4 regions of the Chryseobacterium sp. SIMBA_029 genome follow, and region 4 is predicted to be linked to each of the others. Evidence: riboswitches for the same ligand, from Rfam matches in the RefSeq annotation. Region 4 holds a riboswitch; each other region holds the start of a gene.
The links. A riboswitch is a leader RNA that binds a small molecule or an ion and turns the genes downstream of it on or off. The one in region 4 is predicted to bind cobalamin.
Positions count from the first base shown of each region.

Region 1: it holds a riboswitch for cobalamin, as region 4 does, so the genes downstream of both, SB679_RS12145 (TonB-dependent receptor plug domain-containing protein) here and metE (5-methyltetrahydropteroyltriglutamate--homocysteine S-methyltransferase) in region 4, are expected to answer to the same signal.
Region 2: it holds a riboswitch for cobalamin, as region 4 does, so the genes downstream of both, SB679_RS11610 (acyl-CoA thioesterase) here and metE (5-methyltetrahydropteroyltriglutamate--homocysteine S-methyltransferase) in region 4, are expected to answer to the same signal.
Region 3: it holds a riboswitch for cobalamin, as region 4 does, so the genes downstream of both, SB679_RS04850 (TonB-dependent receptor) here and metE (5-methyltetrahydropteroyltriglutamate--homocysteine S-methyltransferase) in region 4, are expected to answer to the same signal.

Region 1 is NZ_JAWRXA010000006.1:70,535-72,739, reverse strand. It holds gene SB679_RS12145 (TonB-dependent receptor plug domain-containing protein) at 1-1,036, opposite strand, end outside; cobalamin riboswitch at 1,068-1,245, opposite strand; gene cdd (cytidine deaminase) at 1,360-1,842, opposite strand; gene namA (NADPH dehydrogenase NamA) at 1,946-2,205, shown strand, end outside.
Region 2 is NZ_JAWRXA010000005.1:366,251-368,455, reverse strand. It holds gene SB679_RS11615 (HD domain-containing protein) at 1-198, shown strand, start outside; gene SB679_RS11610 (acyl-CoA thioesterase) at 353-736, opposite strand; cobalamin riboswitch at 849-1,029, opposite strand; gene SB679_RS11605 (hypothetical protein) at 1,082-1,882, opposite strand; gene SB679_RS11600 (endonuclease MutS2) at 2,156-2,205, opposite strand, start outside.
Region 3 is NZ_JAWRXA010000002.1:365,164-367,368, reverse strand. It holds gene SB679_RS04850 (TonB-dependent receptor) at 1-1,351, opposite strand, end outside; cobalamin riboswitch at 1,460-1,645, opposite strand; gene SB679_RS04845 (transporter) at 2,076-2,205, opposite strand, start outside.
Region 4 is NZ_JAWRXA010000001.1:53,356-55,560, reverse strand. It holds gene SB679_RS00220 (hypothetical protein) at 1-7, shown strand, start outside; gene SB679_RS00215 (Lrp/AsnC family transcriptional regulator) at 66-527, opposite strand; cobalamin riboswitch at 682-868, shown strand; gene metE (5-methyltetrahydropteroyltriglutamate--homocysteine S-methyltransferase) at 1,110-2,205, shown strand, end outside.

The DNA.
Region 1 (2,205 bases), on a different contig from region 4:
TTCTGCTCACCTTAGAAATCTGGGAAGTTCCCGTACCTTCAGCTTTATTCACCTGAAATTCACCGATGACATTCACATTCCATTTTGGACTCAGGAAATAATTGAAATCATTTTTTACAATATAATTTTTTCCTATCCCGCCACTTGTAGCAGGTCCATTGACGTTGGCAAAATATTGAAAATTCTCTTCCGTGTAAGCAGCCTTAAATGAATTGCTGAACTTTGACTGATTCCAGTCCCAGGAAAGAAGACTTCTGATATTTTGGGTTTCGTATTTTGTTTTGGTTTCACTTTCAAAAAGTACCGGATAATTCTGATTTCCATTAAAAAATTCAGAAATCCAGGAAATCTGATGATGAGGAGCCACTTTATAAGCACCGGCAATATTAAAAGTCGTATTAAAATATTTTCCGTTCTGATTGATATAGTTTCGGGCTTCTTTCACCTCATAATCATTCTCACTGATGGAATGATTTCCTGTAACTTTAATACTTAATTTATCATTACTGTAGGAACCTTTGATAAAATGAGTAAAAGTACCAAATGAAGCCGCTTCAGAAAATAAAGAAGTATGAAAACCTTTATTGAAATCCAGATTATTGTTAAGATGGATGCTTCCCCCAATAGCACCGCTGCCATAAATGACACTTCCGCCACCTGCTTTTATATCAAGCTGGTCATATCCAAACAAAGGAATATTGTTGACATCTCCCTGACCCAGAAAATTAGAATTAATACTGATTCCGTTCCATACAAAAGCCGTTTGTTGAGCCGTAGTTCCCCTAAAAGAAGGCGAAGAAACTGCACCACGTCCGTTTTCCTTAATATATACCGGAGTCTGGAAACGTAAAAGTTCAGAAAGATTGGTGGAATTTTTCTCTGCGTCTTCAAGGGTAAGAGTGTTCACCTTATGAAAAAGCTTCACTCTGTTCATTTGACTGTCGAAAATATAAACAGTATCGATCCCTTTCTCCTGTCCGGAAAGAAAGCAACCATAAGACGACAAAAGCAGTACTAAAGATCTTTTTATATCCATACTATTTTACTTTTCCTCCGAAAGCAATATATTTTTTAATTATAATTCTGGCAGGTCTCCTGACTTTCGCTTTCTACACCTTCCCGTATGTACAGTGGTTTTTCGTAGAATTTCTTGTTGCGATTTACAGTTGCGGGGACAGTTTGGGGTTTACACCCAATTCCCTATTAATTCCAAATATGCTGGAAACCAAAATTTTTGTAAAGATAAGTTTTTAAATGTATTAGACAAAAGGCAATACTGAACCGCTAATTTTCAACGCTGCAGCTATGTTTTACCTCTGTTTACAGAGATAGCAGAGGTGAAATAAGTGCCAGTTTGCCTTACAAAAACGTCGCATCAAAATAGAAAGGCAAAAGATCTTTAATAGAATGTACTTTTACCACTTCCTCATTCATGCTTGAAAAATAAAGGTCAATATTCTCGTTTTGTTTCGTTTCATATTCCATTAAACTCTGGCGGCATGCACCACATGGCGGGATTGGAGGATTTTTCTCATGAAACTCCTTGGGACCGCCCACCACGAAAATCTTTTTGATTTTCACCGTAGGAAAATTGGCTCCTATCCAAAAGAGCGCTGTTCTCTCAGCACAAAGCCCGGATGGAAAAGCGGCATTCTCCTGATTGTTTCCGGAATATATTTCTCCGTTTTCCAGCAGGACAGCACATCCTACAAAAAACTGAGAATAAGGTGCATAAGCGTTTTCACGGGCCTGTTTTGCTGTTTCGAATAATTTTTTCTCGATATCATTCAGTTCACTGCTATTTTTAAAATATTCGTAACCGATCTGTATGTCTTTTTTCATATATTGTAGGCCTAAAAAAGGGGGATAAAATTAGCTCTTTTTACTCAGGTGGGCAATATTATTTTATTCTTCCGGTATCTCTATTAAATTTCAAAAAAATAATATGTTATATACGCCAATAAAATTCAGAAACGTAGAGCTTAAAAACCGATGGGTAATGTCTCCCATGTGCATGTATTCTTGTGAAAACGGTATCGCCAATGATTTTCATTTCGTACACTACGGAAGCCGGTCGCAAGGCGGTACAGGTTTAATTATGGTTGAAGCTACTGGCGTAGAACCACGCGGACGAATTACCAACCATTGCATGGGAATCTGGAATGATGAGCAGGCAGGAAAACTGCAGAAAATTGTAGAATTCGT
Region 2 (2,205 bases), on a different contig from region 4:
GCCTGTGCCATAGACCGAATTATGCCTTTTATCCTGAATTCCCATACTTCCGGGAAAAGCTGGACCGAAGCTAAAGTAACCGAAAATCAGATCCGAAATATGCTTGAAAATGCCATTACCAGAGCTTCTGATGAAATGGGAGAGGCTTTTCAGTTATTGTTGATCAAAAGCTTGGATACTGAAAAGGTATTGAAATAATTATACGAATTTTTTATTCTATGAATCAGTTTCGGCGGCCAAAGGCCGCCGAAACTGATTCAATACTTAGAATTTTTTTAGAGTGCACTTTCATACAGGTTTATATAGTATTTTACAGTGACTAAAGGATTGTAAAGTATTGTTAAATAAATCCTTACAAGATTTGAATAGGTTTTTTAAATTCATCAATTGCCACAAAAGTAAAATCTCCTACAATGGCCTTTTCTCTTTCATAAGAGTACATCTGTTCGGTGTAGATTTCAACATTTACTTTCATACTCGTTTTTCCTACGTGGGAAACCTTTCCGATCAGTTCCACAATAGTTCCTGCAGGAATAGGTTTTTTAAAATCTATTTTATCGCTGCTTACCGTTACCACTCTTTTTCTTGCGAAACGGGTTGCGGTGATGAAAGCTACTTCATCCATCAGCTGCATGGCAGTACCTCCAAAAAGGGTATCGTAATGATTCGTAGTGTTAGGGAAAACCGCTTTAAAAATTCTGGTTTCGGATGCTTCAATTCTTTCTTCTGTAGTCATATTCATTATTAATTAATGCGGAATGAGCAGTATTGGGACAAACAGAATATAGACAGGAATAATAAAATCCCTGAACCATCCATCAGACCAATAAACTTCAAACCGCGAAAGTTTCTTGTATAACGAAAGAGGCAGGTCTCCTGACTTGTAACATCCTGATCTCCTTCCCATGGCTTGCACAGTGGATTTTTTGATCAAGACTTTAGTTACTTACAGTTGCGCGACAGTCCGTGATTTTCACACAGTTCCCTTTTAATCAGCGGTTAAGCAGAACCCATTTCTATGATGAATAAGCATGATGCTTTTCAGTGGCAAAAATAAGAATAATAAGAATATAACGAAGTATTATTCCGGACTTTTATAAATAATCTGGCTGATGACCCTTCCTTCTTTGATGGTCCAAAGTGAAGTATACCTGTTTTCTCCGGTTCCATTAATCATGTATAGGAAGATATGGTCGTTGTCCAGTGCAGTTACTCCGACATTATTGAAATCCATGGTTGGCATAAACATATTTTTGATCGCTTCCCTTACAAAAACAGAACCTCTGCCCGGCTGCTGAACTCTGATTGATTTGATCTCAGTCATTCCTTCAGGCAGTTCATTACTGATTCCCCATGGCTTTATTTTATCGATCGTAAGAATATTTCCGTTGGCATCTTTCTCCTGTTTACGGTAGCCGGCATTCGAAGGATAGACATCGATAACCACTTTACTTCTTTGGGCGGCCGGTATTTTCGGATTGCTGTTATCTACAAAAATGAGTGATCTTCCGTTTTTGGATTTGGAAGGAGTGTATTGAGGCAGCTGGTCTATAAAAGCAATACGTTCTTTATTCACCATACCTTCTTTGTCAAGATCTTCATACCGTACAAAAGGTTTGTCGGCATCCTGTTTTTCAGGATATTTGATCCATATCCATTCCGTTTCTCCCGGGGCCGGTTTTACATATACAAAAACATCCCCTTTACGCATACGGATCTTGTCTACAATCTTTCTGTAGTTATCTTTATGAACACGTACGTTGGCATATCCTTCTTCAGCTTTTACTACTCCAAAAGGAACTTTTTGCTGACCTTTGACAGAAGCCAAAGAAAAAACACTGAAAATAGATAGGCAGAATACTTTGTTTACAGAAATCATCATGAAAAATTTTTGACTCTTCAAATATATAAATTAAATGCTTTTCGGTAAGTATCTAAATCATAATTATAATGCCATATCTGAAAAGCTGATCTGAAATCTAGAAGAATAATAAAATTTCTGATAATAATTGATATTCTTAACTTGTAAATAGGATATTTTATTATTAATCGTATTAGTCTATCAACTCTACCCGATTAAAGTGGATCAAAAAATAACAATAAAAAAAGCGCTGATTCATCAGCGCTTTTTGTTTATATAATAGGTTGTAAACCATTAAATTCTTTCCAGTTCATCAGCATTAATCGTGGTTTTGAATGTTCCAT
Region 3 (2,205 bases), on a different contig from region 4:
GCATCCTGAAAATACGTTTATAAAAAGCTCTTACAATAAAATCTTTACCATCGAAAGGCTGATAGCTTAAAAATGCAGCCGGTGTCCATTCAGCTTTATCCGGAGATTTGGTGTTGAGCTCTACTTCTTCGTGAACAAAAGTTCCTAATAAGCTTCCCAAAAATTTAAGTCTGTTCCAGTGATAGGTGGTGGCAAAAGCTACCAGTGAAGTGTACCTTGTAGGGTAAGAGAATAATTTGAGATCCGAGTCCAGCATATTATACTGGAAATCTGCGCTTGCACTTACCTCCCAGTTAGGATTGATCGTATACAGACTGGAAGAAGACAAATACACTTCCTTCTGAATATATTGATTGTTTATTTTTATGGAAGAAAGCGTATCGACAAAATGAGTATAGTCGTAAGCAAATTTTGCTTTGAACTGGGTTTCCAGTTTTGGGAATATTTTTTTCCTGAAATTACCCTGCACAAAATAATTTTCATCTATCAGGCGTTGTCCCCTTGCCCCGAAACGGTTATTGACAATAGCCCCGGGGATTCCGCGGTTTGATATATAGCCATATCCTCTTACATTCCAGCTTCCGTTATTCATTGTTCCGTTAAAACTGGTTTCAAAACGCTTTGCCCGGATATCCGAATCGTATCTTTTCGCAATAGTATCATTGGCGATCTCACCGTCAGGATATTTCCTGGTATACCGGAATTTATAGATCCCGTCACTCTGCATAAATTCTGAACTGAAACTGGCCGATACTTTATCAGAAATCTTCTGCTCCACCCGAATCGACGGATTGAATAAGTCGATGGAGCTATTTTTTACCCTGATCGTCAGATTGGTTTTTCTTCCGTTTTTAAAACTTGGTGTTTTAGGCTGCAGGTAAATAGATCCTGAAGAACCAAAATCTTTGGCCGGCTGGAAAATTTCACTTTTCTGTCCGTTGTACAGCGAAATTTCTTCAAGATCATCTAAAGAAAACCGTCCTAAATCTACTAAGCCGTTCTGGGCATTCCCCAATTGGATTCCATCATAAAAAACACCGACGTGCTGGCTTCCCATACTTCGGATGTTAATCGTCTTCAACCCTCCTATTCCGCCATAGTCTTTAATCTGGACACCGGAAAAATACCGCAGGGCATCTGCCACCGAATGACTGTTAAGCCTTTCTAATTGCTCTCCTGACAACGTTTGTGCAGGAAGGATTTCTTTAAGATTTTTTTTATAGAGATCGATCTGAAGAATTTCTTTTTCCCTGAGGCTGTCCTTCGACTGGGAAAATAAAAACTGCCCTGTTATCACAAGAATTGCAGTAACTGATCTGTAAAATTGAGAAGTACTATATTGTATTACCATTAGCTCACTTGAATAATGATAACGCTAATGGATATGGGAAAACCATGACAAAGCACAGCTTTAAACTGCACAAAATCAATGATGTCCTAAGCTTTATTCCACGAAAGCGTCAAACGTTAATTGTCCGGCAGGTCTTCTGACTTACTCCATTTTTGAAATCCTTCCCATTTTACAACAGTGGATATATTCTTCAAAAACTTTGGTTTGGAGCTTACAGCAGCGGGTCTGTTCCGGATTTTCACCGGATTCCCTTTTAAGCGCTTTTTATGGCGCACCAGATTCCGGCAAAGATAGAAAATTATTAAGATATCCAATAAAAGGCTTAATAAATTAATTTTCAATAGGATAAATACAAATCCCAAGATAATCTGTCTCCTATTAAAAACTTAAAGTGTCGTTTTTATCTAAAAATTTTCTATAAAAAAACCTTACAGATTCTTGAAATCTATAAGGTTTGTACTCCAGCTTGTTTACACTTTTAATTTTACCCACAATGCCATAAAAGCTTTTTAAACATTTTAGCTTTTTAAGGTTAAATGATTACGTATACTAAGTTCAGCTAAGTGTAAAAAATCATATTTTTATTCATCATACAGAAAATAATCTGCTTAATTAGAGCCATCTGCGCGAGCTAAAACATAATCATCTGTGAAATGTGTAAAATCTGTGGTCATAAAATTTAAACCACCTTAATTTTTTAATCTTAAATCTACATCATTTCACGTCAAATTCCCACATTGATAAACAGGCTAAATCTGGATTTTGCTTCAATATCGCCTCCTGCCAGATTGGAATAGGCAGGCAGCATCACTTCTCCTCCTAAACTCAGGTTTTTATAAGCTGCTTCAAAGCCA
Region 4 (2,205 bases):
TAAATAGTTCCAAATTTAGTTATTAAAAAAAATAGCACCCAAAAAGTGAGTATTGCTTTTATATCCTATATCGTAACCCCATGATTATTCTTCACTTCAGCCATCACAAAGGTACTGTGGGTACTTCCGATGGAATCTACGGAACCCAATTTATTAAATACGAAATCCTGGTAATGCTTCATATCCCTTACCTGAACTTTAAGCAGAAAATCAAAATCTCCTGAAATATTATAACATTCCGCCACTTCTTCGATCTGCACAATATCTTTCACAAATTTATTCCCTACAGACCGATCATGAATCTTTAATTTAACCTGACAGAAAACAGTAAAGCCCCGATTGAGCTTTTCGGCTTCCAAAACAGCTGCATAATGCTTGATGTATCCTTCCTGTTCCAGTCTTTTTACCCTTTCAAAAACAGGCGATGGTGAGAGGTTAATTTCTTTAGCCAGCTCTTTCACGGTCAGTTTTGCATTCTTTTGCAGGATTCTCAGCAGCTGAAGATCCTTTTCGTCAAGTCTTTCCACAGGATAATATTCTTTTTACAATTGATTTTTTCAAATTTACAGAATATTTATCTTTAAAAATAAATGATAACAACGTTTTATGCTTAATTTTTGATATTAAACCAACTAATTAACTCAATTCAATACCTTTATCCCATAATTTGTTCTTTAACATACTTCATCAAACGGAAAAGGTTTTACGTAGCGTAAATGAATAGGGAATCGTGTGAAAATCACGAGCTGTCGCGCAACTGTAAGTAACCCACCAAAGGTTTTTGTCCACAAGTATCCACTGCCAAAAGCGGGAAGGACGACAAAAACTGTTACCAGCCAGGAGACCTGCCTGTTCCGGATTGACAATGCTTTCGCGGTTTGAAGCTTTGGGTCATACAGATGATACTTTTTGAACGTATTGGGTCAGTTTTAAAATTAGAGAAATCGGAAGTTTAAAACTCTCCTGATCTATTTCATTATGTATGAATGGGATAATTACGTCCTTATGGTATCTACTCTATTCCTGAAAATTCTTTCTTTGATAGCATTGCGAAGCATTCTAAAGGAACTTTTAAAATAATGATTTACTAATTAAAAGTTTAAAAGAAAATGCAAACACACATTCTAGGCTATCCGCGTATTGGTAGCCACAGAGAACTTAAAAAAGCATGCGAGCAGTATTGGTCAGGCAAAACCACATTAACCGATCTGTTGGAAACGGGTAAAAACCTTCGTCTTCAGCATTGGAAAATCCAGCAGGAAGAAGGTATCGATCTTATTCCATCCAATGATTTTTCTTATTATGATCAGGTGCTGGATATGACTTTAACCGTTGGAAATATTCCCGAGCGCTATCAGGAAATGAGTTCCAAAGAATCCCATACCGAACTGGATCTGTATTTTGCTATGGCCAGAGGACATCAAAAAGACGGTTTGGATATTACCGCTATGGAAATGACAAAATGGTTTGATACCAATTACCATTATATCGTCCCTGAGTTCAGGAAAGACCAAAAATTTAACCTTTTTTCCACTAAAATAATTGAAGAATTTACAGAAGCAAAACAGGCAGGTATCAATACCAAACCGGTACTTATCGGACCTGTAACTTATTTATTACTGGGTAAAGAAAAAGAAAATGGTTTTGATAAATTGGATCTTGCGCAGCATCTTTTACCGGTTTATTTGGAAATTCTTAAACAACTTGAACATCAGGGAGCTGAATACATCCAGCTGGACGAGCCGTTTTTAGCCTTAGACCTCAATGACAAAGCAAAAGAAACTTACCAATGGGTATACAGTGAAATCAAAAGACAGTTTCCTAATATTAAATTCATTATAGCCACTTATTTTGACGGATTAAAAGACAACCTTAGTCTGGCAGCAGCTTTACCTGTTGATGTTTTACATATTGATCTGGTACGCGCTCCGGAACAGCTGGACGAGGTTTTATCTGCCATTCCGGATTCATTAAGTCTTTCTTTAGGCCTTGTGGATGGAAGAAATATCTGGAAAAATAATTTTGATCAATCTCTGGCTTTTATTCATAAAGCAGTAGCAGCATTGGGTACGAAAAGAGTTTTTATAGCCTCTTCATGCTCATTGCTTCACGCTCCTTTTGATCTTGACCTGGAAAAAAATGAAGATACCTTATCACCAGAAATCAAACAGTGGTTGGCTTTTGCCAAACAGAAAGTTCAGGAGA